DNA from 3 places in the Paenibacillus sp. J23TS9 genome. Region 1 is predicted to be linked to each of the others. Evidence: predicted binding sites of a transcription regulator. Region 1 holds the regulator's gene; each other region holds the start of a gene.
The links. The regulator NrdR, encoded in region 1, represses ribonucleotide reductase genes. The targets are predictions, from matches to a motif close to AACACNATATATNGTGTT.
Positions count from the first base shown of each region.

Region 2: KJS65_RS13520 (adenosylcobalamin-dependent ribonucleoside-diphosphate reductase) is a predicted target of NrdR. The motif match lies at 5,043-5,060, and genes of this name have one in related genera.
Region 3: KJS65_RS12820 (anaerobic ribonucleoside triphosphate reductase) is a predicted target of NrdR. The motif match lies at 8,429-8,446, and genes of this name have one in related genera.

Region 1 covers NZ_BOSG01000001.1:3,098,760-3,109,544, reverse strand. Annotated here, with positions in the region: gene mutM (DNA-formamidopyrimidine glycosylase) at 1-350, shown strand, start outside; gene ytaF (sporulation membrane protein YtaF) at 515-1,207, shown strand; gene coaE (dephospho-CoA kinase) at 1,222-1,818, shown strand; gene KJS65_RS14555 (lytic transglycosylase domain-containing protein) at 1,815-2,387, shown strand; gene KJS65_RS14550 (alpha/beta-type small acid-soluble spore protein) at 2,455-2,673, opposite strand; gene nrdR (transcriptional regulator NrdR) at 2,870-3,346, shown strand; tRNA gene KJS65_RS14540 (tRNA-Ala) at 3,539-3,614, shown strand; tRNA gene KJS65_RS14535 (tRNA-Lys) at 3,642-3,714, shown strand; gene KJS65_RS14530 (formylglycine-generating enzyme family protein) at 3,766-4,413, opposite strand; gene KJS65_RS14525 (DUF4180 domain-containing protein) at 4,475-4,840, opposite strand; gene KJS65_RS14520 (PAS domain S-box protein) at 5,522-6,952, shown strand; gene KJS65_RS14515 (ArsR/SmtB family transcription factor) at 7,098-8,054, shown strand; gene KJS65_RS14510 (glycoside hydrolase family 2 protein) at 8,530-10,302, shown strand; gene KJS65_RS14505 (glycoside hydrolase family 172 protein) at 10,425-10,785, shown strand, end outside.
Region 2 covers NZ_BOSG01000001.1:2,882,358-2,893,142, reverse strand. Annotated here, with positions in the region: gene KJS65_RS13545 (N-acetylmuramoyl-L-alanine amidase) at 1-495, opposite strand, end outside; gene KJS65_RS13540 (YqzE family protein) at 728-913, shown strand; gene KJS65_RS13535 (hypothetical protein) at 975-1,964, opposite strand; gene KJS65_RS13530 (YqhG family protein) at 2,106-3,041, opposite strand; gene KJS65_RS13525 (DEAD/DEAH box helicase) at 3,043-4,785, opposite strand; gene KJS65_RS13520 (adenosylcobalamin-dependent ribonucleoside-diphosphate reductase) at 5,146-7,740, shown strand; gene KJS65_RS13515 (hypothetical protein) at 8,299-9,081, shown strand; gene KJS65_RS13510 (alpha/beta fold hydrolase) at 9,602-10,621, opposite strand; gene KJS65_RS13505 (LysR family transcriptional regulator) at 10,765-10,785, shown strand, end outside.
Region 3 covers NZ_BOSG01000001.1:2,710,983-2,721,767, reverse strand. Annotated here, with positions in the region: gene KJS65_RS12865 (ABC transporter ATP-binding protein) at 1-387, shown strand, start outside; gene KJS65_RS12860 (ABC transporter permease subunit) at 389-1,201, shown strand; gene KJS65_RS12855 (nucleotidyltransferase family protein) at 1,249-1,992, shown strand; gene KJS65_RS12850 (DinB family protein) at 2,087-2,548, shown strand; gene KJS65_RS12845 (GNAT family N-acetyltransferase) at 2,545-3,081, shown strand; gene KJS65_RS12840 (glycosyltransferase family 39 protein) at 3,320-5,440, shown strand; gene KJS65_RS12835 (glycosyltransferase family 2 protein) at 5,446-6,417, shown strand; gene galU (UTP--glucose-1-phosphate uridylyltransferase GalU) at 6,425-7,303, shown strand; gene KJS65_RS12825 (GNAT family N-acetyltransferase) at 7,422-8,360, shown strand; gene KJS65_RS12820 (anaerobic ribonucleoside triphosphate reductase) at 8,545-10,353, shown strand; gene nrdG (anaerobic ribonucleoside-triphosphate reductase activating protein) at 10,425-10,785, shown strand, end outside.

The DNA.
Region 1 (10,785 bases):
CTGTATTGTTAAACCAGGCATATGTGGTCGGCATCGGGAATATTTATGTGGATGAGTCTCTTTTCAGAGCCGGCATTCATCCCGAGCAGTTGGCGAACACGCTTACGGACGAGCAGTATCATAAATTGCATCAGGCTGTGGTAGAGACCCTGGCGGAATCGGTTGAAGTCGGAGGTTCTTCCATTAAGTCCTATGTCAATGGACAAGGTGAGATGGGGAGGTTCCAGCATCAGCTCAAGATTTATGGACGTCAAAACCAACCTTGTCAGACCTGCGGAACGATCATCGAGAAATCCGTTGTCGGCGGCCGGGGAACTCATTACTGTCCGGTATGCCAGTCGATTAAGTAATTGAACTACATCTTAAAAGTAAATTAAAGCATGGGCGTGCACCCCTTGTTTGTCCCTCCCATATACTAAGATTGAATTGAACTTCAGGGAATCGGAACGTCAAGGGCCTCTCTTTCCAAACAGGCCCGGACTGGACCGTTTCATCAAGGGGAGGGAAACCAGGGGTGCTCAGTCATGTCTTTTCACTGCTCCTGCTTGCATTTGCTTTAAGCTTAGACAGTTTTGGTGTCGGGATTACATATGGACTCAGGCAGATGAAGATCTCACCATTGTCCGTAGTGATCATTTCATTATGTTCCGGTGTCATCATTTATATATCGATGCAGGTGGGCGTGCTTTTGGCCAGGGTGGTGTCACCTGATGCCGCATCCATCGTCGGAGCTGTCATATTGATTATTATGGGTTCCTGGTCTTTGATTCAGCTTCTGATTCAGAAAGAAAAGAGCCGTGAGGATAAAGATGCCGTAACGATCAAGGCTGCAGAGATTCCAGCAGTCTTAGTGAAGGAGACTGAGCAAACCGTATTTTCACTGGAAATACGTAAGCTTGGACTTGTGATCCGCATTCTGCGGACGCCGTCATCAGCCGATATTGACAAGTCTGGAAGTATTTCGGGTTTTGAAGCGATGTGGCTCGGGATCGCCCTCTCATTGGATGCATTTGGAGCGGGCCTCGGTGCTGCACTACTCGGATTCTCACCTATCTGGACGGCCCTTGTCATCGCGCTGTTCAGCGGTACCTTTTTAGTGATCGGCATGAAGACCGGCTTCCGGTTTGCATCCAGATCATGGATGCGGCATTTTACGGCTCTTCCGGCGTTATTATTAATAGCTATGGGAATAATAAAGCTGTTATGAGGTGAGTTTAGCACATGAATATCGGGTTAACCGGAGGTATAGCGACTGGAAAAAGCACCGTATCCGCTCTCTTGATAAACAAGGGAGCCCTGCTTGTTGATGCTGATGTAATCGCCCGGGAGGTTATGCTCCCGGGTCATCCCGTTTTGGCGGCCGTTGCCGATCATTTTGGACAAGCTATGATTCTTGCGGATGGTACTTTGGACAGAAAAAAACTGGGAGACATTGTTTTCCATGATCCTTCCCAGCGTCAAGCTTTAAATGATATTACGCATCCGGCAATCCGCAGTGAAATCCGTAAGCAGATGGAGTCTCTGGAACGGGAGCACCCAAACCGGCTTGTGGTTGTGGATATTCCCTTATTGTTTGAATCGGGACTTGAGCACATGTTTGAACGAGTCATGGTGGTATATGCCCCGCGGGTCATTCAATTGGAGCGCTTAATGCAGCGCAATCAATTGAACAGAGATGAGGCGTCAGCACGGATCGGGTCGCAGATGGATATTGAAGAAAAGAAGATGAAGGCAGACATTGTGATTGATAACAGCGGAGATGCTGAACTAACGGAGCGTCAAATTGATGATTTCTGGATTCAGTCAGGATACGCATGAAGTATTTACAATTTTTGCGGAAAAAGAGAGTCCTTCTCGTCCTGTTTCTCGGTTTTGTCGTTGTCCTCTTCTTCAGCACCAACTGGATGTCCTGGTTTTATCCCATTTATTATAAGGAAAATATCAGAGAGCAATCCGAGCGTTATAATGTAGATCCTTTTTTGATTGCATCCATCATCCGGGTGGAGTCCAATTACAAGCTGGGTAAAGAATCGAAAAAGGGAGCGCTAGGTCTTATGCAGCTTATGCCGGATACGGCCCAATGGGCTATGGAACAGGCTAGGATTCCGGAAGTTACGATGGATCACATCAAGCATAAGCCAGAATCCAGCATCGAAATCGGGACCTGGTACCTGAATAACCTAACTAACCAGTTCAAAGGAAACCGGATTGCGGTTATTGCGGCTTATAATGCGGGGCCTGGTAAAGTAGACGGATGGCTTAAAAAGGGAGTCTGGGATGGGACTCTGGAATCCGTGAAGAACATTCCGATCGGGGAGACGAGGCACTACATACAACGGGTAGTTTATTATTATAATCAATATACACGTATTTACAGCGATTTCTGAGTAGACAAGCAAAGAAGTATTGAAGCGGCTTTTGGGCCGCCTCAATACTTCCTTGAATACAGATGTATTATTTGAATTGACCAGCCAATTGTTGTTCAGCCAGGGTTACAAGACGTTTTGTGATGTATCCCCCGATCGAACCGTTCTCATAGGAAGTCATGTTACCTTGGTATCCGTCTTGAGGAATACTGATACCCAGCTCTTGGGCAACTTCATATTTCATTTGGTTGAGGGCTGCGGTAGCTTTAGTTACTACCAGGTTGTTAGAACTGTTGTTTTGAGCCATTGATGTTCACCTCCTCGCTGTTGGTAAAAGTATTATGTCTCAAAATTTGAATCTTCATAACTTTTTTTATATATTTTTGATTGGAAATATAAGTTATTTCCCGTGCGGCCTTATAGGAGGCGGCTTTACCGTCTTTTTAAGTGTGATTAAGCCGGAATGTAAATACCATTGTGAATGATAAAGGAAGTGAGTTTGCATGAAATGCCCGTACTGTGATTATGCAGGCACCAAGGTGCTGGATTCCCGTCCGGCCAATGATAATAAATCGATTCGCCGCAGACGCGAATGCGAGAAATGCAGCAGGCGCTTTACGACGTTTGAAATGGTGGAGGAAACGCCGTTGATCGTCATCAAGAAGGACGGAAGCCGTGAGGAGTTCAGCCGGGATAAAATTCTGCGCGGTCTCATCCGTGCCTGTGAGAAGCGTCCTGTTTCCGTGGAACAGCTGGAAGCCATTGTCTCAGAGGTAGAGAAGGCGCTGCGGAATACAGCCGTAGCAGAAGTGGAGAGCCGCCAGATCGGCGAACTGGTCATGGAGCAGCTATATCCCGTGGACGAGGTGGCTTACGTTCGCTTCGCATCCGTGTACCGGCAATTCAAGGATATCAATATGTTTATGAAAGAGCTCAAAGGATTGTTGTCCAAAAATACAATGCCTGATTCAGGCGATTAATCTCGGTGCCAGTAAGAAAGCATTAAAAAAGGACTTTAGACTGGATGTTCATGCGGAACAGCTCCAGTAACTGTCCTTTTTTTATTGTCGAGGCAGCCTCATAAGGTAATTCTTAGCTAGAAAAATGTTGCGTGAGCTTGTCTGATATGCTATATTATAGGAGTGCTCTTTTTGAAAGAGAATTGATTATATGGGGCCTTAGCTCAGCTGGGAGAGCGCATCGCTGGCAGCGATGAGGTCAGGGGTTCGATCCCCCTAGGCTCCACCATACACTTCATACAATTATGGATAGCGTGGATTGTTAGCTCAGTTGGTAGAGCATCTGACTCTTAATCAGGCGGTCCAGGGTTCGAGTCCCTGACAATCCATTTTTTAAAGAAACGGCAGAAATGCCGTTTCTTTTTGTTTCGCAATCATTCTCACGACAAAGACCGGGCAAGGCGTAATCCAAGATCATCGATGCTAAATGATGGGTGACTGCGACGACGACATGAGGCCCCACAGCCTCGCTTCTCTTCAGCCCAACTGCCACCCCGAAAAATACGGTAGGAACCATATACTTTCTCGTCATATAAATCCCAGCACCACTCCCAAACATTTCCCAGCATGTCATACAGACCCCATGCATTCGGTTCCTTTGTTCCTACTTCATGGATTTTGCCTTCTGAATTTTCCTGATACCATGCGATCTGATCAATTTCTCCATATCTATATCCGGTAGTTCCTGCTTTACATGCATGCTGCCATTCTGCTTCAGAAGGAAGGCGATATCCGTCTGATCCCCAATCGCAGATGATTTCTTCACTGTCATGATTTAATGAATAACATTCATTCAATCCGGCTTTCTGAGAAAGTAGATTGCATAAGCGAATGGCTTCATTCCAAGAAATATTCACAACTGGCCTTTGATTTCCGTAGATAGTAGCGGATGCTTTTCCCGTAATCGTACAATACAGTTCCATGGTTACAGGGTATTGGGCAAGAAGGAACGGTTTTATTTCGGTTTTCCATACCTTTTTTATTCGATCATCTCTTAATTCTATTTCTCCACCAGGAATGCTGATCATTGGATAATCAAAATCTTTCTTTAATGCATCTGACACTCCATGCGCCTCCTCAATTTCAGAGCTAACGAATGCTCAATTTATCCAGAGCTTGTTTTTCATTCGACAAGAAGAATAGATCCTTTCCTTTGTTACTTTCATAGATGAAATCTTTGAAATTCTTACTAGAATACTCAGAGAAATCACCAATGATCGCAATTTTCACGTGATAGTTAACAAACTTTTGCAATATTTCACCTGCAAGCCGCGTTTTTAAGTTGAAAAAATCCTCACATACGGCTGACTTATTTAAAATAATTCGATGACAACCTGCTTCATAATTTACGGTTGCTATCAAATCTAAAGCCGACTGAACATCCGTAATCAGCATTTCACTGCTGCTTATAACGGCAATTTCTGCATCATTCTCTTTTATTTTGGTTATTTTCATCATGTTCCTCCAATTAGCTTTTTGAGATAGTCCTTACAGATCTATCGATTATCCTCAACGTTCGTGATATTCATCCTTTCAATACCCTCAAGATCCGATACATTTGACCCTACCCTTGAGTATCCTCGCTATGAAGCGGGAGGATGTTCTTCAGTGCGACCTGCACTGCCTCAGGAATCATTGTATTCGAATTTGAGAATTGATCTTCAAACCATTATAGGCTATGAACGACTGAAAGTCTCAATAATCAAGTTATCCTTATCCAATGCTTGAAAGACACTACAGAAGCATCCTGGGTGCAAAAGGAAGCTTTCGAAGAGGTGTGAGACAAAGGAAAGGATGCTGAAAATGACGCCGTGGGTACCCCCAATCAATCTTCTCCGGAGGGAACGACCATGACCGAGATATTCTCCATGCTTCAACAGCTAGACGAAAGGCAGCTCAAGAAGGCAAAGGCTTTGATTCAAATGGCGTTTTTGGATTAATAGGAGGTATTTGGCGTGTTTTTATGATAGTATCGTAATCTCCAATAAGGAGCGAATCCTGGCGCTTAGGCAGAGCATGGCTTCAAGTTTTGATAGACATACCCTTGTTCGGGAAGGAGGCTCGCGTTCACTCGTCGAATGAAATGGAATGCAATGCAATTTGTGTATTCATATCTGGCCGTAGGAGTGTGTGCATATGGATAAACCTCTGATTGACCTCTTGGAATATTCTCATGAGGAACTGATGGGAATGTTATCGGAGCAGCAAGGCATGACGTTTAAATTCAAGAATATTGAAGGTCAGTTCATACATACATTTTGTGCGGGTCAATTATTATCCAAAATCGGATTAACGTCTCAGGAAGTGATTGGCAGACGGCTGAAGGACTTTCTCCCTGAAGATTTCGCTGCAAAAAAAGAAGTGTTTTATAGCGAGGCCTGGGAGGGGAAGGAAGAAGTAAGTTATGAAGGCGAGCTGCTTGGCGTGTCCTATTTGGCATCACTGCGGCCGATCAAGCGACAGGGTGAAGTCGTTGAAGTGATTGCCTCTTGCGTAGATATTACGGAGCGAAGGACCAGCGAAAAAGAGCTGATGGAAACGAAAGAGCTGCTGGAATCCTTATATGAGAGCTCGGTCGACGGCATTTGCATTATGGATACAGAAGGCAACGTCATTCGCATTAATCCTGCCTTTGAGAAAATATACGGTTGGTCCGAGGCTGAACTCCTTGGCAAACCGGCACCCATGTTTCCTGCACATTTGGGGAGTCGTCCTGAGGAAATTTGCAGGCTTTTGCATTCCGATAAGAAATTGATTCATTTGGAAACCGTGAGGCCGCGGAAAGACGGAGAAAATATACATGTTTTTTTAACTGTGTCCCCTATTAAAGCTGCTAATGACGATATAATCGCGCTGACCGGCATTGCGCGGGATATTTCCGAGCGCAAAAAAATGGAGGACTTTTACCGGAAGGCGGATAAATTGAATGCCGTTGGCCAATTGGCCGCCGGACTAGCGCATGAGATCCGGAACCCGCTTACTTCCTTACGGGGATTTTTGCAAATCATGCAATCCGGGCAGGTTAACAAGGCAGAGTATTTTAACATTATGCTATCTGAAATCGATCGAATAAACAGTATCGTGAATGAATTTTTGGTGATTGCCAAACCCTATCAATCAAAATTTCAAAAAAATAATCTTATCCGGATTCTACAAGGCGTTGTGACCTTATTGGAGGCCCAGGCTGCGCTCAATAATATCAAAATCATGACTGAAGTCGAAGGATGCTTTCCCTGCGTTGAGTGCTCGGAAATGGAAATCAAGCAAGTCTTCGTCAATATTTTAAAAAACGCGATCGAGGCAATGCCATACGGCGGAGTTATTCGTATTTATGCCTGTGTACAGGAAGGGAATGCTCTGATTCGTTTTGTCGACCAAGGTGTTGGAATTAACGAAAATCAGTTTCATCGGCTGGGCGAGCCTTTTTTTACGACGAAAGAAAAGGGGACGGGACTCGGCTTAATGATGTGCTACAAGATCATCGGAGATCATAAAGGCGGAATTAACATCCACAGCGTCGTTCATGAAGGAACAACATTTGATATCACGCTGCCTTTGCAGGAGTAAGGTTCTTGCAGCAAAAGCAAAAGTCATTCTTTCTTTTACATTCGAGGGCGATGGCTTTCATGCTGATCATGATGCCAACATTGTTTTTATGCTCATTATTCAGTAAAATTGGTGTAATTTATATTTTCTAAAGGAGAGCGTATGAGTGCTGGAACTTAGCTTTAACGACCCGGACAAACTGGCAAGTGTTGCCCGCGCCTTGTCGACCCGTTCCCGGATTGATATCCTCCAGCTTTTAGTTTCACACAAATTAAATGTGATCGAAATTGCTGAAGCGCTGAATCTCCCGGTTTCAACGGTGGCAAGTCACATCAAGGTGTTGGAGGGCGCAAAACTGATTCATACGGAGATGCTTCCGGCATCCCGTGGAGCGATGAAGGTATGCAGCCCCAATTATGAGGGGATCCACATTGCATTGAATATGAAAAGGAGAATTCCCAAAGGGGAATTAAACCACTATGAAGTAGAGATGCCGATTGGTCATTACAGCGACTGCGAAGTATCGCCGACCTGTGGAATGGCAAGCGCGAAAAGCGTAATATTAAATGAAGATGAACCGGCCATTTTCTATCATCCCGAGCATATTCACGCGCAAATCATCTGGTTTCGCAAGGGATATGTGGAGTATTTGCTGCCAATGGAGATTCCTCCCGAAGCAAGAATAGAATCGTTGGAGCTGTCGTTGGAGATGTGCTCCGAAGTATCGAGTTATAATAATGATTGGCCCTCTGATATTTCCTTGTGGATCAATGGTGTTGAGATCGGGACGTGGACGAGTCCCGGAGATTTCGGGGATCGCCGGGGGAAATTGAATCCCGAATGGTGGTCTGATTGGGCGACGCAGTACGGACTTCTGAAAACATGGCATATGGACTATGAAAAGACGATGCTGGATATGGAGAAGGTGTCGGATGTAACGTTACATGATGTGAATCTCGCCCAAAGCCCCAAACTGCGGTTGCGGATCGGAATCCAACCGGATGCCGTTCATCAGGGGGGCGTAAACCTGTTTGGCCAAGGGTTTGGCGATCATGAGCAGCATATTGTTATGCGAGTCAATTACACCTTCGATTCAGACGAACAAAAACCTGCGGAAAAGTAACGTCGCCGCGAGCTTAAACGGGACGTGCTTGATGGCGAATAGTGAACAAGAAAGCTTGCAACAACGAGCCTTTCTTGTTTTTTTGCGTATACAGACAACCGCCTCTGGAATCCACAGGGACATGGCTTCGCGTTCAAGCCTTCTGGCATATCCATACCGTGATTAACTTTTTAGTTACAGGAAAGTTGTAATAAATGAATTTGTTATTCACAAGCAATAGTTAAGCGGATCTAGCGTATACATAAGGACATAATTTGAAAATAACCTTTATATATAAAGGGTGTAAAGTCGTTTTTTCTAAGATAAACTTATAAGAAACCATGCCGACAAAAGATTTATAGAACACCTTGGAATTATATTAATTACATTAAACCTGAATGAAAACGTTGACAGTGTTTAGCGTCATTATTATACTTTCAATAAAGATAAAGAAAAGCACTTTTTATCTAAAAAACCATAAAAGGAGTTTTTAAAAATGAAGCATCCTTCAGCACTTCCGCGTCCGGAATATCCCCGTCCCCAATGGGTTCGACAGGATTGGATCAATTTGAACGGCCCATGGCAATTCGAAATTGACCATGGCAAGAGCGGAAAAGAACGCGGGTACCAGGAATCCGGCAATGATTTGTCGGGAACGATCACGGTACCTTTTTGTCCGGAAAGCAAGCTTTCCGGTGTGGAATATAAAGATTTTATGGCAGCGGTGTGGTACAAACGGGAATTTTCCGTCCCCGAAGCCTGGACGAACGGCAGAATTCTGCTTCATTTTGGCGCTGTCGATTACGAAACCGAAGTATGGGTGAACGGGATATCCGTAGGGAAGCATCGCGGAGGGTATAGTTCATTTTCCTTTGATATTACCGCGGCTGTCTCGATGGGCACGAACGTCGTTACGGTCTACGCGGAAGACGATACTCGTTCCGGACGCCAGCCCCGCGGCAAGCAAAGCGGAAGATACTACTCGCATGGCTGCGATTACACGCGCACGACGGGGATTTGGCAGACCGTATGGCTTGAGCAAGTGTCAGAGTCCTATTTATCCGATATGAAATTGGTGCCTGATCCGGATAATAAGTGCGCGCATTTGGAGGTGCAGATTAGCGGAAACGCAGCAGGAGGAACGCTTAACGCATCTGCCTTTTTTGAGGGTAATCCTGCAGGGAATGTCAGCGCCGTTGTCTCCGGTCCTTCCGTCAAGCTTACACTTCCGCTATCCGAAATTCACCTGTGGGAAGTAGGTAATGCCAAGCTGTATGATCTGAAGTTATCCCTGCATCATGAGGGTCAGGAAAGAGATACCGTCGAATCATATTTCGGTCTCAGGACGGTAAGGCTCGATGGCATGGCTTTTCGGATCAACGGAAAATCCGTGTTTCAGCGTCTTGTGCTGGATCAGGGCTTTTACCCAGAGGGTGTCTATACCGCCCCAAGTGATGAAGACCTCCGCAAAGATATCGAAATTTCAATGGGGCTTGGCTTTAACGGTGCGAGACTTCATGAAAAAATGTTTGAACCCCGCTTTTTGTACTGGGCTGACAGACTTGGTTATCTGGTGTGGGGAGAGCATGCCAATTGGGGACTGGATATTACGACAACGGAAAGCCTGGCTTCATTTTTGCCGGAGTGGCTTGAAGGGGTGGAACGGGATTTCAACCATCCGGCACTCATCGGCTGGTGTCCTTTTAACGAGACTTGGGATCAAGACGGCACCAAGCAGCATAACGATGTGCTGCGTATTGTCTATGAGGTTACGAAGCGGCTCGATCCGACGCGCCCCGTCATCGATACCAGCGGTAATTTCCATGTCGTGACGGATATCTTCGATCTTCATGATTATGACCAGAATCCGCAGACGTTCCGGGCAAGATATGAAGCGATGAAAACCGGCGGGGAGGTATATAATACTTTTCCGGATAGACAGAAGTATGAGGGGCAGCCTTATTTTATCAGCGAATATGGCGGGATTTGGTGGAACCCGGATCAGAAGGACGAAAAATCTTGGGGGTACGGCGACAGACCGGTATCTGAGGAAGGGTTTATCGAACGTTATGAAGGATTAACGAATGCCCTTCTGGATCATCCGATGATGTTCGGATTCTGCTATACCCAGTTATATGATGTGGAGCAGGAAGTGAATGGATTGTATACGTATGACAGGCAGGCGAAATTTAATCCGGAAGTGATTCGCCGCATCAATGCCCGGAAGGCAGCGATTGAAGAGATGGACCCGTCGAAAAGCTTGGCGTAATTTTGGGTTCGTACCGTGACTTCAGGCGACTGTACCCCACTTGAGAACGGATGATAACAAATTTGTGCAGCCGGCGGCATTCCCATTATATACATTCGGATATACCAAAGGAGATCGCAATCATGGACAGATTTAACGGTCTTAACATGGGACTCGGAAATTTACCTCAGCTTTCAGATGCCAAGACAAGATCGATTAGCCCGGAAAACTTCACCGGATCAAAGGGGTCGGGAGGTATGGCGACCGAAGGCACGGGGGCCGGATGTGCACGTGACTTGGGAACCGGCTGGAAGGTATCGCCGTCGGTCGAAATCGAGCCTGGAGCCACGTTCACGATGGCGGCTATTGAAGGTCCCGGAGCGATTCAGCATATATGGCTGACGTGTTTTCCTACTTTTTGGCGTAATCTGATTTTTCGCCTTTATTGGGATGAAGAAGATGAGCCGTCGGTTGAAGTACCGGTCGGGGATTTCTTCTGCAATG
Region 2 (10,785 bases), 220 kb from region 1:
CTGCTGAATGGCTGAAGCAAGCAGGACGCTGCGACCTTCATCCTGAAAGAGGACAAGTCCGCCGCGCTTGGATGTATTTCGTCCCCAGTTTACATGCAGACTCACGACAACCAGCGTAGGAATCTGCTGGCTAAGCTCCTTCCTCTGGGCCAGATCACGTTGATGTCTGGATCGGCTGTTTAACCAGTGATTATCATCGCTGAGGGCATAATCACCTGTCCGATTTAATACAGCATGATAACCTTGACTGCGCAGCAGCATGAATACCTTTTGCGCGATCGCAAGATTGATATCCTTTTCCAGAATGTTCTGAAACGAGGTTCCTCCGTCAATACCGCCATGACCTGCATCAACAATGATGACATCCCGCGGGAATGCAGGATGTTCTTTTACCTCTTCGGACGGGCCGGACTTCGCCATGGCCTGTACGGGAAAAGTTAGGACAAGAGATGCCGCAATAAGGGCGGAGATGGTCAGCTGCAGAAGCTTATTCATACGTAAAGGCCATCCTTTCATGGATTAAAGTTCTTATTTAAAGGTGCTGATTTTTCCAATAAACTCTAGTACAGCTTTATAATGTGCAAAAATCGGAAATAAATGCATTTAACGGAACTTAAAAAATAAAGAAGTGCCAGAGGAATAGAGGATATGCGTCCAAAGTACGGTTCGTTTAAAAAGCTGCGGATTTGCACAAGCTATAAGCATCAAAACTTCGGGGGGATGCACAATGGCCAGCGGAGATGAACTTGTAAAATACATTACCGAGCGTGTCGTGACATTCATCGAGACACCTAAGGAAGAGCGGCTTCGGCACACCAAGCCGAGGGAGCCTTGGGGTGAAAAATGGTTTGGTATGATACCGTTAGGATTGACGCTGATGAAGCGGCAACCTAGAAAGAAAAAGAAAATATAGGGCAAATCAAAAAGACGCCAAGACCGTATTTCAAACCGGCCCTGGTGTCTTTTTTAATTTGTTACATATGGGATAAGTTCATACTGCGAAATTCGCCATGCGAAAGGAGTGCGGAAGCCGGTAAATAACGGGTGCCGGCCGCTCCTGATGCAGCATAGAGTACAATTCCTTTATTTTCTGTTACCGACCAAGAGTGGAGACCGGTGATGGCAAAAGGCGCGCCATAATTCGCATTATGGCCTGGGGAAGTGAACACAAGACTGCTTTGCTCCGATTTGACAGCCTGCATCAGGTCATTCGTTCCCTTCAATGAAAGCTTAGGCGATTTGAGCCATAATAGGTTGTCGTATGGATCGCTGTCCCGCTGCTGTTCAGGCAGAATTGTGCTTGTGAGGTGAATTCCAGGATGGGGAGTCAGGCCGTCGTTTTCCATATCCGCAGCAGGGGCTGTTTCTAAAGGCAGCTCCTCAGCGATTATTCCATGAATATAAACCGCCTTTTTGCCTGGTACTGAGACTTTCCATACCGGCAGCAGTGTAGAATACTGGGCATCGATACTTGTACCTGCCGGGAGCTTGGAACCTGCGGTCAGGATGCCAAGCTGCTTCAAACGGCTATAAAGGGCCTGGGAGTTATACGGCATGGATTCATCCCGGCCGTACTCACTCAACATATAGTTCCCATCGTCAGTCGAAGTCAGAATTAAATAACCGATGGGTTTGCCATTTTGGCTTACCGTAGCCAGCCAGCTGCGTGTGCCCGGGCCCAGAGGGTCATAAGAGATACTCGCATTTTTCCACATGCCAAACGAATCCTGCCCGGATAATTCATTAACCACATCCTTCGTAAAGCTTTGCAGTGAGGAAGGGACAGCGGCCTTCTTTTGATCGAACACCATATTTTTCAGAGCAGATGCTGTATTTATAGAGATACTTTGCTTGACAGATGTGACTTTGCCCGATGCTTCCGCTGTACTCATGCCATTCGATAGAAGGCACTCTGCAAGGAGAAGGACTATAGCGGCTTTCGTGGTGAAGGAGAGAATATTCATTCAATTCACCTTTCTTGTGTTTCAAAGTTAATTTTAATTGTAGGGGACAAGCTCTGAAAAGGCTGTTGCAAGCTGTCGCGCAGCCATATGATTATCCGGTTCTATTTTTGCCTTCTTTTAGCGAGGAAGGTCTAATAGCATCTAGCGGGCAGACCGAAGGTGAAACAGACCGCAGGTTATGGCGGACAAATGTACCTTGGGCTCGTATTGCCATGTCGTTTCACTGCGTCTGTTGCCGTATTGCTCACGGATCCCTACCAACTTTTCCTCATCCGGCTCTTTGAGCAGATCCTCATAATAGATGTCGATCACAGCAAGCTCTTCACTCAGACGTTCTTTGGCTTGCTCAGCCCAACCATAATCCATGTCTGCAAGCAACCGGGTCATATAGGCTTCCAGCGAGCTGGAAGCCTGGGATAGTGATATCGACGCTGGCTGTATATGGATGTTCTCGGGCAGACGGGGGCTCATGGTCAGACCTTTTAACCGTTCAGGAAAATGGGAGATGATCCTGCCCGAGACAAGCGAAATTCCGACAAAATGAAGCTCTTCCTTTTTCACATCGCAGGCCATTTCGGCTTTGAAGCATACCCCGAGCCATGGCTCATAGGCGGCAGAGAAGAGCGTTTCACGCTGCAGAGCAGCGGGCTGCTCGAAGAGATAAAGAGCGGAGCCTTCCTGCCGGGCGGCGTTCCAGATTTGCTGGAGCCTGCTGCTGCCATATGTCACATCCTCACGCTGGATTCGTCCCGGACCGATTCGCGGCACCATAGGCGCCGTACCGAAATAACGGGATAGAATACTGTCCTGCTGAGGCTGCGATTGTGGATCGCTATGGGTCTGTTCGTTTTTGTCGTATTGCTCGGGGTCAAAGACGAAGGTGAAAGAAAGAGTCTCCGGTTCAACGCCGGTTCTTTCAACAAATCCCCAGTAATAAGGACGGTTAGTCAGCTGCTTGTCCGCCTGCGGTGACAGCTTGACTGTCACATGGAACGGGGACTTTTCGATGATCTGGCATTCCGTACTTTCAAGATAAGTCATCATGTGCTCTTGAACCTGCTGTGGTGACATGCTCATGCTAAGCTTCTTCCTCCCTGATTGCTTCGGCTTCGTAAACGACCTGGCGCTTGATCTGATCCAGTGTTTGGCCGAGCGTACTTACCTTCTGCCGGATTTCATCATTGGAATCAGATTCAAGGAACAACTTGTACAGGCTTTTTTCCAGGGATTCCTGTTTTTCAAAACGCTCGAGAATGACATCGAGACCGCCAATGACCATTTCGAACATATTGATTTTTTCATGGAGTAAATGCAGGATATGCTCTTCGATCGTTCCGGAAGTAGAAAGGTTGTAAATTTGCACATCCTTCTGTTGACCGAGACGGTGAACACGTCCAATTCGCTGCTCCACGCGCATGGGATTCCATGGCAGGTCGAAGTTGATCATATGGTGGCAGAATTGAAGATTGATGCCCTCGCCGCCTGCCTCGGTTGCAATCATAACCTGGGCGCGTCCTCTGAAAAGGTCCATCATCCAGTCTTTTTTACCCCGGTTCATGCCGCCGCGATAAGGAACACAGGTCAGGCCATGTGTCTGAAAATACTGAAGCAGGTATTCCTGAGTGGCCCGGTATTCGGTGAACACGATGACCTTTTCATTCATCTGCTTGATCAGCTCAATCGTTTTCTCGGCCTTGGTATTCGCTTTAATAGCCTTAATGGCGGTCACCAGCTCCCATACCTTGGCCGTGAGCGGCGACTCATCCGGGATTTTTTTCGATAGGTTCACGAGGGTGAGGAACACGGCGTCACGGCTGCTGCATACCTCACGCTGCAGGGTCACGAGCGACAGCATACTGCTTAGATTCCCCCCGGAAGCCTTATACTGGTCTTTGACAAAGGCGGTCACACCGTCATATAACGCTTGTTCTTCGGGCGAAAGCTGTAGGCTGACATTACTCACATTCCGCTTGGTAAAATGAACGGGTCCCTCGCCCCGACGATTGCGGATCATGACCTTGGCGAGCTCGTCTTTGAGCTGATCCTGATTCTTGGGCTGGCGTTTGCCGACCACGAAATTGGTAGCGAAGTCGCCTTGGCGGCCAAGCTGTCCGGGCTTCAGCAAGGTGATGAGATTGAACAGCTCACTCATATCGTTTTGCACTGGAGTGGCTGTCAGCAGGAGACAGTATTTTTTGCGAAGCTTCTGAATGAACTGGTAGTTTGTCGTTTTCTTGTTTTTCAGCTTATGGGCCTCGTCGATGATCAGCATGTCATATTCCTGCTCCAGCAGAAATTCCTTATGAGGATCGCGTTTGGCCGTATCTATGGAAGCCACCACGACATCGGAATGCCAGGTATACGCCTTTTTTTGAGCTACGGCTGGAATGCCGAATTTGCTGCTTAGCTCCCGCACCCACTGCAATACCAGCGATGCCGGGACGAGGATCAGCACTTTGGATACAAGCCCGCGGATCATATATTCTTTTAAAATCATTCCGGCTTCTATTGTTTTACCAAGTCCGACCTCATCGGCCAAAATAGCTCTGCCGGACATTTCGAACAGTACCTTGTGCGCAGTGTCCAGTTGATGGGGAAGCGGGGACAGACCCTGCAAATGCTTCAGGCATTGCAACTCATCAAAGCTGGTCACCAGGCGTGCTTCTTCTCCCTGGATTGCCAGCTGTGCGAGCCGCCAGTCTCCCCAGGGGCCGCCTTTTTCTAGGCGATTATTCAGCTGCTCAAGCCAGCCGCGGTCGATGTGCAAGGGAACCGGAAGGTCCTGAGACTGTCCGCTTCCACTGATTTGGGAAGTATTCATGCCCGTACCTCCTTCATTTTTCGTATACATACGTATGTGTAGTATGCACGTAAACGAAAGAGTTCATAACAGGGCTGAAATGAATGGTAACCGTAAGAACAGGAAAGTTTTTCATGAATATTTTCAAAGACCCGTTGTCAAAAAAGTGAGATTGATGGAGAAAAAATGAGGTTGTCCGTTATTGAAGAGCTTACATGCCTTAAATTTCAAGGCAGCTTTGTAGTGTTACAATATGTGGTATAGTATAATGAGTAGCGAACACAATATATTGTACGTGATGACCGAAAAATCGATTAAATGCCTTATATTTAGTTTATGGAATAATACCAATTATTTTATGGGAGGTTGTTTCATTTGGGTATGATTCAGCAAAAACAAAAGCTCGAGGGATTGAGTGAAAAAATCTTTTTGGACCGCTATGCCTGGAAGGACCCGGATACCAGCCATGCGAAGGTTGGGGACGTTGTCCTCGTGCTGACCAAGGACGATCCGAAGTTTCCTACCAAGGAAGTCGGCGAGATCGTGAACCGTGAAGGCAGCATCGTGACGGTCAAAACCCGTAGGGGTGAGCTGGTCGAATCTCATGTGGATAAATTGACTTTAAATATAGAGAAAACACCGGAAGAGATGTGGGACCGTTTGGCGGGAGCGATGGCATCCGTGGAGGAAACCCCAGAGCTTCAAGAAGAATGGCAGGAGAAATTCCGTTACATTCTGGACGACTGGAAGCTGGTTCCGGGCGGCCGTATTGCTGCGGGCGCAGGCGCGAGCGAGGAACTGACGCTGTTTAACTGTTACGTCATTCCTTCGCCAAAAGACAGCCGCGGCGGGATCATGTCCACACTGTCCGAGATGACAGAAATTATGGCGCGCGGTGGGGGCGTTGGCATTAACCTGTCTTCTTTGCGTCCGCGCAGAGCGGTCGTGAAGGGGGTTAACGGTTCCTCCAGTGGCTCAGTATCCTGGGGAGGCCTGTTCAGCTACACGACTGGACTCATTGAGCAGGGCGGAAGCCGCAGAGGCGCGTTGATGCTGATGATCAATGATTGGCACCCGGATGTGCTGGATTTCATCACCGTCAAGCAGACGATGGGACAGGTCACCAATGCAAACTTGTCCGTTTGCGTGAGCAATGATTTTATGAAGGCAGTTAAAGAGGATCTCGACTGGGATCTGGTCTTCCCGGATACAACAGAGCCGGATTACAACGAAGTATGGGACGGCGATCTCGACAAATGGAAGAAGGAAGGTCGCAGCGTAATTCATTACCGCACCGTCAAGGCGCGCGAAATTTGGCATACGATTATTGAATCGGCATGGAAATCCGCAGAACCGGGTGTCGTATTCATGGAATATTACAATCAGATGTCCAACAGCTGGTACTTCAATCCGATCATCTGCACGAATCCATGTGGTGAGCAAGGATTGCCTGCATGGGGTGTCTGCAACCTGTCGGCCATGAATCTGTCCAAATTCTATAATGAAGAAAAGCATGATGTGGCTTGGGATGATCTGGCTCTGACAACACGTTATTCCGTACGTTTCCTGGATAATGTCATTAGCAAGACGCCGTACCATTTTGAAGAAAATGAAGAGAACCAAAAGAATGAGCGCCGCGTTGGCCTTGGCACGATGGGTCTGGCTGAGCTGATGATCAAGCTGAATATCCGTTACGGCAGCCCGGAATCCATGGAATTCCTGGATAAGCTGTATGGATTTATTGCCCGTGAAGCCTATTTGGCATCGGCTGAAATTGCAGGGGAGAAGGGTTCCTTCCCGGCGTTCGACGCGGAACTGTATCTCCAAAGCGGCTTTATGAAAAATATGACCGAGGTGTATCCTGAGGTAGAAGCAGCCGTTCGGGAAACCGGTATGCGCAACGTTACGGTTATTACTCAGGCGCCAACGGGCAGCACGGGAACCATGGTAGGCACATCAACAGGTATCGAGCCGTATTTTGCCTTCAAATACTTCCGCCAGAGCCGCCTGGGCTTTGACGAACAGTTCGTGCCGATTGCCCAGGACTGGCTGGACGCGCATCCTGGCGAAGAACTGCCGGATTACTACGTAACCGCAATGGATCTGTCCGCAGAGGATCATATCCGTGCTCAAGCAGCAATCCAGCGCTGGGTAGACAGCTCCATCTCCAAGACTGCGAACTGTCCGGCAGATTTCACCGTCGAAGAAACAGGGCGTCTCTATGAGTTGGCATTCGATCTTGGCTGCAAAGGCGTAACCATTTATCGTGACGGCAGCCGCGACGTGCAGGTGCTGCAAACAGAGAAGAAGGAAGATAAGCAGCCGGAGACAGCCCTCAATGAAGCGGCCAGCACGAAAGAAGCAGAATATGCGGAGCCCGCAGCCGCTAAGACACTGCCGGCTGTTCTGAATGAGTCTGGTACAAAAGTCGTTGACAAGCAGTATAAGCGCCGCCCACAAGTGCTGCGCGGGGCAACATACAAGATTAATACGCCATTTGGCATGGCATATATCACAATTAATGATTTGGACGGTATTCCAAGTGAGATTTTTCTGAACGTGGGCAAAGCCGGTTCTGATGTGTTTGCGATGGCGGAAGCCTTGGGGCGTGTGTGCTCCCTGTTCTTGCGATACGGAGATCACGGTCAGAAGGTCGAGCTGCTGATCAAGCATCTGAAAGGAATCGGAGGTTCCGGTGCGATCGGCTTTGGCGCCAACCGTGTCGAATCCATCGCAGATGCTGTGGCGAAGGCGCTTGAAACCCATGTGCAGTCAGGCTACGAGGAGGATCACAACCCGGCACCGGTTGCTGCAACATTGGCACCAGAAACCGTAGATCACGGCGGCGGACATGATCACCGCTACGATGATCCACAAGCTTCGCGAGATCTTTGCCCGTCCTGCGGATCCGCGACGCTGATTAATATCGAGGGCTGCAAAACCTGCGGCAACTGCGGTTACAGTAAGTGCTCGTAAGGAAGCTGCAGTGATGGACTTTAAGAGATGATATACGTGTGTGGGAGCTAATTGTCGACCGTCGAGCAGATTGAGATAACATTCAAAACGGTTGAGACAAAAAAACAATAAAATCCGTGTTGTATTTAGGGGCTGTTTCAAAAACATTGAGACAGTCCTTTTTTGTAACATTTTTGCCACAGTTTTATTTCAAAAAAATCGAGATAGATATTTTCAAAGATATTGCGATATGTTTTATAAACAATGAATTTATCATTCGCAAAATCGTGTTTAAAATGGTCCTATCATCAATGTAATACTTCAAAAGGTTTGCAAAAATGATAATAAAGTTTGGAATGTAGGCTAGTTAAACATGCGCCACGACTGGTTTTTGTTGATATTAACGCTAAAATAATTTCCAACCCACTGAAATTTTAGTGGGTTGCTTTTTAATTGGTTGTTGGATGTAGTTTCGGTTTTTTTATTCATACGCTGTTTGAACAGATGCTGGGTATGTAAATTTATTGTTAGGGAAAAATTATAAATATTACCTACAATCTTCTTCGGAGGCATGGTCTTATGAAAAAGTGGGTATTACTTTTGCTTGTTGTGGTTTATGGGTTATTTTTCCAAATAGATATTACAAATGCAGATTTTCAATTACAGAAACCGTTACTAACACGAGAGGATATTTTATCTGTTAAAGTAAACGGTTTATACGGTCGTTCTCGCTTATTTAGAGAAAATGATGGGTATGAAGAAGTAATCATCTATAAGATTATCAACTGGATAAATACATTAAACCTTTCCGTTGGACCGACTGAATTTGAGCTTAATAAAACCTCTACTCTCCCGAATTTGAGAATAAACATGAAAAACGGAAATGTTTCAGTTATTGAACCTGCATATAATTGTTTATCTTCATCCAAAACAAAGATATGCACGCTAGCGGAAGGTGAGGTTATATACACCTGGAACAGTAAAAAGGTTCGATTGCAATCCAGAGAACTGTTCGACTGGCTATTAGTCGGGTGGAAATATGAAAGTGTAGGAGCTTCTAAAGACGAGCTGCTTGAAGAGACTTTATACTCCAGATACTATCCTTATTTCGATAAAACTTACTCGAATTTTATCATGTGTCCCCGAATAGATAAAATTGAAAGAATAAACGGGGATACAAGAAGACATATTGTTCATGTGAGTGCGTTAAATTATAGTGCACATCATGGTGATATTCCCTACGATAGAATCCATGTTACGTTGAGTGACACTCCAGAAAATGGTGTTAAAATAATTAAAGTTGGAATAGAAAAGGATTTATCTAAAAAGGAAAGTGCCGGACAATGTAGACGAGAAAATTAAAGAGTCGAATTATTAACCTTCAAAGGTTGGCTATCACTTATTTGGTACAAACATAACATTTAATTTATAACTGGGATGGAGAAGAGCATGAGAGTTGGGTACATAACCTAGTCCATCATCATCACTCCTGTGCGTTGTCATAATAAGTGAGAAATCTATATTTATTCATAAGTATGCATTTCTCTATTGGGATTTAGCTTACATGGACTTTAGAGGGGAATCATGATCTTTAACTGACCAGAGAACTGGGCTTACGATTGGGAAAATCAAGAACAAAGAGAATGTTACTACAGTTTTTTTGTTTACTAATCCTAGTTTCATTTAATGTGGATAAAAACTAGAATTTTAGCGTTCGCAGAATTCGTTGAATCAATTACGACCAAAGAAAAAAGAGGTCGAACCAGTAAGTTCTGGTGACCTCAAATACGATCCATTAGGTCGTTAATTCAGGAGAGAGATAACCGGGCTAAAGAACAGGGAATCTTGCTATGCCTGATAGACAGCCAATGCAAGTTACGATCTATTTTTTTGTGCTAAGTGACAACAAGTGTTTTAGATTATCATCAATAAATTGATTATCGGTACTGTTGATTCCACGACCGGCAAAATGACCCCAAAGCGATTGTATTGGGTTAAAGGTAGCATTAGGAATACGCTCCGCTTCATATTCATTATCTTCCGCTGTGCAGAAGAGGTCTGTGCTCCCTGGCATGATGCAGGCAAGAGCCTTTATGCTCTTAAGCGCTTTATCAAAATCTCCGTTATAGGAGGGGTTGTCACTAATATCTGCATGCTGGCCTGTCCATAGCATGGACAGAACATTATGCGGATCCATATTCATAAAGCTATTTTCCCAGACACCAGCTACAAAATCCTCCAATGATTCAAAACCCATCTCATGATAAAGTTCCTCTCTATAAAACGCATGGGATAATCCCCATCCCGCATAGACCCGGCCAACGGGGCGCATATCTGCAGAAGTTAATTGATTTAGTTTACTTGAGTCGAAACCGACTGCAGATAGCAGTGAAGCTTTTACACCTTCCAGCACCACATAGGTGTGAGGCCATGGTTTGGCGATTCCTCCGAAAGGTGCAATTCGTTCGACCATCTCTGGGTAACTTGCACCCCATTGAAATGCTTGAATGCCGCCCATGGACCACCCTACGACGAGAGCAATCTTTTGGATACCGAATTTCTCGGTCAGCAGTTGGTGCTGTAATTGAACATTGTCATAGATGGTTACCTGTGGAAAGTTAGCTCGATCGAATGGATGAGGCGTGTTACTGGGAGAGGAAGAGAGTCCATTGCCGAGCAAATTTGGAACGATAATAAAGTATTTCTCTGGGTCCAGCGCCATCCCGTCGCCAATTAACCATTCATTTTGAACATGCTGATCTCCAAAAGCCGTAGGATAGACAATAACATTATCTTTCTGTTCATTTAATTTTCCATAAGTTTTATAAGCGATAAAAGCGTTTGGTAACGTCACTCCTGATTGTAAAATGACATCACCCAATTTAAAAATTTCATAATCCATCGTATGGTCGCCCCCTTCAAAATGAAAAACCACATGTTCAGTGTGATCTCTTGTGCTTAGTATAAAGCCGTGGTACTCTCAATAAAAGTGAATATAATTCAAGATAGCATTCAATAAAATTGAAAGATAAAGGAGAGCATCGGATGGAATTGCGCCAACTGAAT
Region 3 (10,785 bases), 390 kb from region 1:
ATCGAGCTGGTTCTCGAGGAAAAGGCGAAAGGAACCACATTTTTGATGTCATCGCATAGTTTCCCTGAAATTGAACGTACCTGTGACCGGGCGGCCATCATTAAGGATGGAAGAATCATCGCCGTCAAGAACATTCATGAACTGCAGGCGGTTCAGCGGAAGCTGTTTGAGGTGACTTTTGTGAATGAAGCAGATCGGGATGCTTTTCTCGGCAGTGGTCTGAGGATCGACTCCTTTAAAGATAAACAGGTACGTGTCTCCGTTCAGGGGGATTATGACCGTTTCACGCAAGAGGCTGCCAAATACCGGATTCGGAGCATCGATGTGTTTACGCTGAATCTGGAGGATATTTTTATGGATTACTACGACCGGGAAGGGAGAGACTGACATGAATATGCCTTTATACGGACAAATGCTGAAAAACCATATGCGGACGATGACGAGCTACGCGTTTGGATCGGCTTTCTATATTTTGCTGATGTTCTGGATATACCCGAGCATGGCTACGCAGTCAGAGAGCCTGAACGCGCTCATTGAATCCATGCCTGAGGGACTTGGCAGGGCGTTTGGTTTGGAAAATGGCTTTGGGAGCATTGACGCTTTCATTTCTGGCGAATATTACGGGCTGTTGTTCATTCTGATACTCTCTATATTCAGCATCATGACTTCCACCCAGCTCATGGCACGCCTCGTTGATCAAGGATCGATGGGCTACCTGCTGTCTGCGCCTACGACCCGTATTAAGGTGGCTGTAACGCAGGCTGTTGTCCTGCTTACAGGCTTGCTGATGATTACGTTGGTGACTACCTTGGCGGGATATGGAGGATATGCCTGGTTCATTGGAAATTTAAGCGATTTTGACTCCAATGGCTTTTTGCTGCTGAACCTCGGTGCGTTTCTGCTCTTTTTCGCCGTATGCGGCATCAGTTTTCTCATCTCTGCCGTCTCGAATGATGAGAAAAGGGCACTGGGCACAGCCGGTATCGTGGTATTCGGCTTTTTCAGCTTGAACCTGGTGGGTAAGATCAGCGATCAATTGTCATGGATGCAGCATATTTCCTTGTTTTCGCTCTTTAATCCTGCCGGTATTGTCAAAGGTACGGTGAGCTGGACTCCGGTTGTCATTATTTTGCTTGCCATCGGAATGGCAGGGTTTATTGCAGGAATAACTATATTCAGAAAAAGGAGCTTGCTGCTGTAAATCAAGCTATACTAGGGAGCAGGAGAACTATTGTACAGGAGGCCCCTATGAAAGCACTCATTCTAACCGCGGGTTACGCGACAAGGCTCTATCCGCTGACCCGTGACATGCCGAAATCCCTGCTCCCTTTAGGTGATGGAACCATTTTGGACCTGATCATACGGAAGATGGAAGTTGTGGCTTCTATTTCGGAAATCATCATTGTGTCCAATGCCAAATTTTATACAGCGTTTGAGGAATGGGCTAAATCCCGGTCATTCCGCAAGGCCGTCAAGATCATCAATGATGGCTCTACGTCAGAACTTAACCGGCTGGGAGCCATCGGCGACATTCAGTTTGCGATTGAAAGCGAAGGAATTGAGGAAGATTTGCTGGTTGCCGCCGGTGATAACGTATTTACGTTTGATTTAACCTCATATGTGGATTTTTTTCTGGAGCAGCAGAAGGACTGTATCCTTGTCCAGCGCTTGCAGAATATCCATGAACTGAAAAGAGTAGGTGTGGTGGAGCTTGATGATTCGCAGCGGGTGTTGTCTTTTGAGGAAAAGCCTGAGTATCCCAAGACCGATATCGGGGTATTTGCTGTCTACTTGTACCGGAAAGAGACACTGGCTTTATTCAGGGAATATTTGCTCGCGGGGCATCATTCGGACGCACCCGGGTATTTTCCCGAATGGTTGTCCCGTGTGAAAGAGCTGAAGGCTTATTTCGCGGAGGGTGTCAGCTATGATATGGGCACACACGAAGCTTACCGGCACCTGCAGGAGCTGGTGAAAAGCAAATGGTTATAGGCAAACAAACGTTCTTGTTTTGCATAGAGTGAAATGGTATAATTAGGAATGAATTGAGACATACCATTTTGGAAGATATAAAGGAGAATCTTTAATGAATACGAAGCAGGAAAAGCTGGAAGCCTTTGCCGAACTTATCGGATTCGCCGAGTCGCTGGAACGTTTATCAGAGGAGCAATGGTCGGGCCCGATTGCAGAAGGAAAATGGTCGCCGCGCGACATTATCAGCCACATCATGCTGTGGGACAAATACTTTCTGGAGCATGCAGTCCGTCCAATGGCCGAGCATCAGCCGCTGACCCTGAAGAACCTGGATTTTGACGAATTCAACCGCAATGCGGCAGACTATGGGTTAACGCAGAGCAAGCCGTTTTTGATTGGCGAGACCGTGAGGATGCGCAGGCAGCTGCTTGAACTTATGCAAAGCATTCCGGAGACGGAATACAGCCACAAGCATGACGGGATCATGTCCATTGACGAGTATCTTGTGGATTTTTATGAGCATGACCGGCATCATATGGCACAGATCAACACATACATAGCAGGTCTATCATGAATATATTCAAACAAGGGGAACTGGCAGTCAGATCCCTAAGGGAAGAGGATGCCGCACTGCTTTTGAAATGGCTCAGCGACTCGCGCGTTCTGGAATTTTATGGAGGTCGTGACCGGCCTTATGATATGCAGCTGGTGTTCGAGCATTTTTACCGGGAAGATAGTGATTCTGTCCGTAACATCGTTGTATACCAGGATGTGCCTATCGGGTATATTCAATATTATGAGATTGAGGCAGAGGAGCGGGTGCTCTATGGATATGAGGAGCCCCTGGAACGAATCTTCGGAATGGACCAGTTTATCGGCGAGCCCGGCTGCTGGGACCGGGGGATCGGTACAGCGCTGATTCAAGCGATGGTATCATACCTGCATGAGGAAATGCAGGCAGAGCGGATTGTGATGGATCCGCAGACATGGAATCATCGTGCGATCCATGTATATGAGAAATGCGGTTTTGTGAAGAAAAGGCTGCTGCCACAGCATGAGTGGCATGAAGGTGCCTACCGGGACTGCTGGCTGATTGAGCTCGCGTGAAGCCGCCGAAGCAGGATAAACACCATAAAGGGTTGTTCCTAAAGGTCAGATATAATGACTTTGGAACAGCCCTTTTTTTATAAGATACTTTCCTTGCATGAATCAATCTGCCAGCCGGATCGTTAAAATGAATCTATTTTAATGCGCTTGTTTAAGGTTCGGTTAAGTTTGGGCTCTCATAATAACCTCCATAAGGAATCCATACACCGAATATGGAGACAGGAGGAAGCCCATGGGCATCACTAAATCTAAAAATAGAATCGATGTCGTTCTTGTTATTGCGATTTTACTCGCCGTATTTTTCAGCGTATTCGGAATTTGGGACGACCAGTATGTGAATGCCTACTATACATCTGCAGTTAAAAGCATGCTTCAGAGCTTTCATAATTTCTTTTATGCATCGTTTGATCCCGGGGGCTACGTCACGGTGGACAAACCGCCCGTTGCTTTCTGGCTGCAGACGATCAGCGCCATGATTTTCGGCTTACATGGCTGGAGCGTTATTTTGCCGCAGGCTCTGGCCTATATTGGATCAACGCTTTTGGTCTATTTTCTTGTTAAACCGACGTTTAGTATCTGGGCAGCTAGATTAGCCAGCCTTGCCATGGCTTGCACGCCGGTGGCTGCGGCCGTGGCCAGAACTAATAATGTTGACAGCTTGCTTGTGTTCACACTGCTGCTTGGCACATGGATGCTCTTCCAGGGGATACGGCTGAAGAAGGCCTGGTGGATTCTGGGAGCTTTCGCCATGATTGGTGTAGGCTTCAATATTAAGATGCTGCAAGCCTATATGGTGGTTCCGGCCTTTTACCTGTTCTATCTGCTGGCCTTCAAAACCGGCTGGAAGAAAAAGTGGATTACGCTAGCGGGGGCGACGATTACGCTGGTGGTAGTGTCGGTTTCCTGGGCCGTGGTTGTCGATTCTGTTCCAGCAGCAGATCGGCCTTATATCGGCAGCAGCCAGACCAATTCCGTATTGGAACTTGCCTTCGGGTATAACGGAGTATCGCGGCTGACCGGAAACCGGGGAACAGGCGGGGGTAATCCGGGAGCAGGGGGAATGGATTTCAGGCAAAATGCCCGCACTGAGCAAAGTAGTACGGACAGAGGCCGTCAGATCGGCAGCAGCGGATCGGAACAGGTTCCTAGCAACAGCTCCAGCGGCAATGCACCAAGCGGTAGATCCGATGGAAATGCATCTGCCGGGTCTGGCTTTAATGGGAACGCACCAGGTGGCTCCTTCCCTGGAGGACAGGGCGGCGGATTGCCGCCAGGCATGAATGGACGCAGCGGCGGCGGTGGCGGAATGTTCAATACCGGCACACCTGGCGTATTTCGTCTCTTCCAGCAGGAATTGTCGGGACAGGCAAGCTGGATGCTTCCTTTTGCCCTGATGGGCAGCGTTGGACTCCTCGCAGGCTGGCGCTGGCGTAAAAGTATGACCGATGGCCAGAAGGAGACTCTGTTCTGGCTGGCCTGGCTGATCCCGGTCATGGGATTCTTCAGCATCGCCGGATTTTTCCATCAGTATTACCTGGTCATGATGGGGCCGCCGATTGCGGCGCTTACCGGTGCTGGCTGGAGCCGGATGTGGAAGGACTACCGGAACGCCGACGGATGGAAAAGCTGGATGCTTCCGGCAGCTGTGATCGTTGCGACAGGCTTTGAAGCCTTTATCCTTCGATCGTACACGAGTCAAATCGGCTCAGCACTGACAATCATCGCTCTGGTAACAGGGGTTGGATCAGCAACACTTCTGGCAGTTTTACGGAATAAGGAAGGCAGAACTTTAACCTTGGCAGTCATTGGACTTATCGTACTCTTGATTGCTCCGGCTTATTGGTCTGCGACACCGATCATTTATGGGCAATCCAGCCAGCTGCCGGCCGCAGGCCCTGGAGAATCGAGTGGCGGGGGGCGCATGAACGGAACGGTGAATGAAAGCCTGCTAAGTTATGTCACTCAGAATAATACCGGGGAAAAATATCTCTTTGCTACAAGCAGCGCGATGACGGCAGCTCCTTATATTATCCGTACCGGCAATGCGGTTATGGCAATGGGCGGTTATTCCGGTTCAGATCCGATTTTGACGTTGGATGGTGTTAAAAAGCTGGTTCAGGAAGGGAAAGTCAAATTCTTTCTTCTATCTGGTCAAGGGGGCATGGGACGTGGTGAAAGCTCGGAGGTAACCGAGTGGATCAAGGCGAATGCGACCGAAGTGCCGCAGGAGGATTGGCAGGGCAGCTCGGAAAGCAGCCAATCGGGATCAGGCAAAAGCTCCGGCGATGGTTCATTCCGGGGCGGTATGGAAGGCAGTACAACACTTTATGAAATCCAATCAGAAGCGAAAGGAGAGTGAGTCCGGTGATTCATTTAAGCGCGGTCCGATATTCTGTCGTTATTCCGGTGTATAACGAGGAAGAGGTTATACAGGAAACGTATTGGCGCTTAAAAAACGTCATGGACTCGACCGGTGAGAGTTATGAGCTGCTCTTTGTTAATGACGGCAGCCGAGACAGAACTGCTGAGCTGATTCTGGGCATCGGGGAGAAGGATCCGAGTGTCACGCTCATCCAGTTTTCCCGCAATTTCGGACACCAGGTGGCGATTACCGCCGGTATGGATTATGCCAAGGGTGAAGCGGTAATCGTGATTGATGCCGATCTGCAGGACCCTCCTGAGCTGATGCTTGAGATGATCGCCAAGTGGAAGGAAGGCTATGACGTCGTCTATGCCAAGCGTTCGGAACGTAAAGGGGAGTCACTGTTCAAACGGCAGACGGCGAGCATTTTTTACCGCGTTTTAAAGCGGATGACCGAGATTGATATTCCGCTGGATACGGGGGATTTCAGACTCCTGGACCGGAAAGTTTGCGATGAAATGAGGCGGCTGCCGGAGAAGAACCGCTATGTGCGGGGATTGGTCAGCTGGGTAGGTTTCCGGCAGACGGCAGTGGAGTATGTACGGGATGAACGATATGCGGGTGAATCCAAATATCCGTTGAAGAAAATGCTGAAGTTGTCCATGGACGGAATGACGTCCTTCTCCTCCAAACCCTTGAAGGCAGCAGGAATTATGGGCATTTTGATAGCTGCCGCCGGCTTCATCTACTTATTGGTGGTGCTGATTGAAAAATGGTTCACTGACGTTACGGTACCCGGGTGGTCATCACTCATCGCCCTTCAGATCTTATTCAGCGGCTGTATTCTGATGTTTCTCGGCGTGATCGGCGAATATTTGGGACGTATATACGATGAGGTCAAACAACGGCCGCTCTATATCGTCAGCGCCGTCCACACCAAAAAGCCTGAGGACCAGCAAGTGTTAAGGAGATGAGCAGCTTATGAAAATCAGAAAAGCAATAATACCCGCGGCAGGTCTTGGAACCCGGTTCCTTCCGGCAACGAAAGCACAGCCCAAGGAAATGCTTCCGATTGTCGACAAGCCTGCCATTCAATATATCGTTGAGGAAGCCGTTGAGGCAGGCATTGAAAACATCCTTATTGTAACGGGCCGAAACAAGAAATCGATCGAGGATCATTTTGACCGTTCCGTTGAACTGGAGCAGCTGCTTGCTGAGAAAGGCAAATGGGATCTGCTCAGTGAAGTGATGAATATCAGTGAAATGGTGAACATCCATTATATCCGCCAAAAGGAACCGCTTGGGCTGGGCCATGCCATTTTATGCGCCCGGCAGTTTATCGATAATGAACCTTTTGCCGTATTGCTGGGGGATGATATTATGATGTCGGACCCTCCCGCGCTCAAACAGATGATGCATGCGTATGAAAAGCACGAGAAGCAGATTGTAGGCGTTCAGAGGGTACCCCGCAGCGAAACGGGCAAATACGGCATTATTACGTATGATAAGTACGGAGACCGGATTTACCAGGTCACAGATCTTGTGGAAAAGCCGGATCCGGCTGAAGCTCCAAGTGATATTGCGGTGATGGGCAGATACATTCTGAATCCTTCCATTTTCCCTGAACTCGAAAAAATCGAGAAAGGCACGGGCGGAGAGTATCAGCTGACCGACGCCCTGCGCAGATTAGTTAGCAGCGAAGGAATTTGCGCACTGGAGCTTGAAGGTAAGCGGTTTGATATCGGTGACAAAATCGGCTACGTTCATGCAGTATTGGAAATGAGCTTGCAGCGTGAGGAACTGCGTTTGCCGGTGCTCAATTATTTATCCGATTTGATGGAACGGCAAGAATTTAAATAAGATGTAAGTGAAATATACAAAAGCTCCGGAGATTCTCCGGGGCTTCTTGGCATGAAACCGGACAGCCGGATCGTAAACTGTTAATGGAAACATATATTTAGGCAAGAGGAGGTCCAGCATGAAAAGAGAGGACCAGCTTGGAGATTCGCCAAGACTCGAACTAACGGAATCACTTCATTTATGCAGGGCGGTATCTGCAGAGTGGGAGAGGTACTGCTCCGTTTATTATCATCAGGCTGTGATTGGTTTCTTCCGGCAGGCAGGCTTCCCATCCCTCCTTCCTGCGGGATTCATACCCTTTTGGATTGAAAGCGATGGAGTGCTTGCAGGAGGTGCGGCAATTTCTTCAGGCGCCATCCACTACCTATTCGCCATTCCGCCTTTTCACATGGATTCGGGGCTGGTCAAGCAGCTTACCCATTCGATACGCCAGCTTGCAGGAGGAGACCAGACATTTCATGCTTATGAGATTCTATCGGATCAAGAGGATGTCTATATCAGAGCTGGATTTCGTCCCGACCCTCATCGATTCCGCTGGATGCAGCGGCCTGCTGCCGTATTCAACCATTTTTTCAATGATAATATAACGTTCCGCTCTCTGGAGACTTTTGAGGAGAATGGCGAGCGCAGGCTTCTTCTGGAGCGCGAAATCGGATTGTTCCTGTTCAAATATGCTGACGAAGGAGCAGGAGGAGCGCAGGAGGTATTTCCCTTTGCAGAGGTACTGATCAAGCTACGGCAGTATGCAGCTGGCAGCTCGGAGGATGTCCTGGCGGCTTCAAGTCTTGTATATGATGCCAGTACACGAGCATTAATCGGCGTATGTCTTATCGGTCTAGAGGGCTGCTGCCCGTCCATTAAGGAGCTCGCCGTACTGCCGTCATACAGAAATAGGGGCCTGGCAACAGGTATGCTGCGGAGGGCACTTACCATTTTGAAAAAGCGAGATGAGCCTTTATTACGTATCAGGGTCATGCATGGACATCCGCTTGAAGCCTTGTGTAATCAGCTTGGTTTTATGCCCGGTCCCTTGTTTTCCTCTATGAAGGCAAACTAACCCCTGAGCATGGGAGAAGTTTTCTTTTTATGCTGTGACAATATATATAGTGCCAATTATGATATTTTAATACTATATATAGTGTTGTAAGGCGTTGTCGCCTTGCATGAACACGGTGAAGGAGGAAATAATGATGAACGATTTAAACTCAGGAACCCGTCAGCTTTGGCATTCCTTTCATGATATGATCCACGCCAGCAACCTGGATTTGCTGCAGGAGAACGCCAACGTGGACGGAAAGTCACCGATGGGGTTGATGGGCAAATTCGGAAGCGAGAGTGCCAGGCTGTATGCGTATGACAATCTGTTGTCACCGGAAACAAGAGAGGCCATGGAGCAAAATATTCTCTACCCTCATGATCTTGATTTTTATGCGGCAGGGACGACGACTTGCTGTCAAATTCCACTTGGAAAGCTCCTGAGTGGAGGCTTTAACACCGGACACGGCCACATGCGCGAGCCCAAGGATATCAAGAGCGCTATGGCACTGTCGTCCATCATTTTGCAGGCAAATCAGAACCAACAGCATGGCGGACAGGCTTTTCCAATGTTGGATGCGGATCTTGCACCTTATGTTCAGAAAACCTATGATCAAAAGCTGCGTATGCTCGAGGAACTGCCTCTGGACGAAGATTTCGACCGTGAACAGGAAGCCTGGCGCATGACCGAACGGGATGTATACCAGGCATGCGAGGCTTTTATACATAATGCGAATTCCATGCATTCGCGCGGGGGTGGACAGGTTCCATTTATATCGGTCAATTACGGGACAGACACATCGGTATGCGGCAGAATGCTGATCAGGCAGCTTCTTCTGGCTACGCAGCGGGGGCTTGGGAATGGGGAAACGCCGATTTTTCCCATTCAAATATTCAAAGTGAAATCAGGCGTGAATTTCCAGCCGGATGATCCGAACTATGATTTGTACAAGCTGGCCCTGGAGACAACGGCACGCCGGATGTTTCCGAATTTCGCTTTTTTGGATACCGGGTTTAACAAGATGTACGATCTGGGGACGCGTGAAAGCGAGGTTTGTTATATGGGTTGCCGTACGCGCGTCATGGGGAATGTAAACGGAGAGGAAAACGCAATTGGGCGGGGAAACCTTTCCTTTACCACCATTAATTTGGTCCGACTGGCGCTGATATCCAGTTCTTCCGTAGAATTTGACCGGCTGCTCGAGGAGACCATGGATTCGGCAGTCAAACAGCTTCTTGAACGTTATGAGTACCAGGCCGGCAGGCAGGCAGGGAACTTTCGCTTTCTGTATTCACAGGGCGTATGGCGAGATGGAGAATATCTGCGGTCCCATGATCATTTGGAGGATGTACTCAGGCAGGGTACGCTGAGCATTGGATTTATCGGTTTAGCCGAAGCGCTGACTGCTCTTTACGGGGAGCATCACGGACAGAATGCCGAGCTTCAGCAGCGAGGGTTGGAAATAATCGGCATGATGCGCAAACGCATGGATCGCGAAATGGAGGAAAGAGGATTGAATTTCTCCCTTATTGCCACACCAGCCGAAGGATTATCCGGCAAATTTGTTAAAAAGGACCGGGATCAGTTTGGAAGCATACCCGGCGTAACTGACAGGGATTACTACACCAATTCATTCCATGTCCCGGTTTATTATTCCATCAAGGCAGCCGAGAAAATCAGCATAGAGGCGCCCTATCATGAGCTGTGCAATGCAGGTCATATCACCTATGTGGAGGTGGATGGGTCTGTCATTCATAACACGGCAGCCTTGGACCGAATCATCCGCTGCATGGCGGAAAATCAGATCGGGTACGGCTCTATCAATCATCCGGTTGATCGCTGCAAATCTTGCGGATATAACGGAATTATTGACCAGGATTGCCCGGTCTGCGGCGGTTCGGATGAGCAGATCGAACGAATCCGGCGCATTACCGGCTATTTGGTGGGGGACATGGAGAAATGGAATCCGGCCAAACGCGCGGAGGAAGCCGACCGTATCATACATGGAAAGTAAGGAGCGTGGAGCTTGTGATGGGCATGTGTGATAAAACTGCGTTCAAGCTAAACGAAAAGGGGGTGTGGATTATGGATATCGTCCATGATAGCGTGGTGGATGGGGAGGGTTTGCGTTCAGTTATTTTTTGCGCGGGCTGTTCGCATCACTGTGCAGGATGCCATAATCCGGAGTCCTGGAGTATGCGCAGCGGCAAACTCCGCAGCATCGGGGATATTGTACGTGAAGCCGGAAGCAACCCGCTCACAGATATCACACTATCCGGCGGAGATCCTTTCCTTCAGGCAGAAGGGATGAGTCAGGTCGCTATTGAGCTGAAGCGGCAGGGAAAACATATCTGGGCCTATACGGGGTATACCCTTGAAGAACTTCAGAGCAGCCTTGACGGTAATAAAAGGAAGCTGCTGGCCTGCTGCGATGTGCTCGTGGATG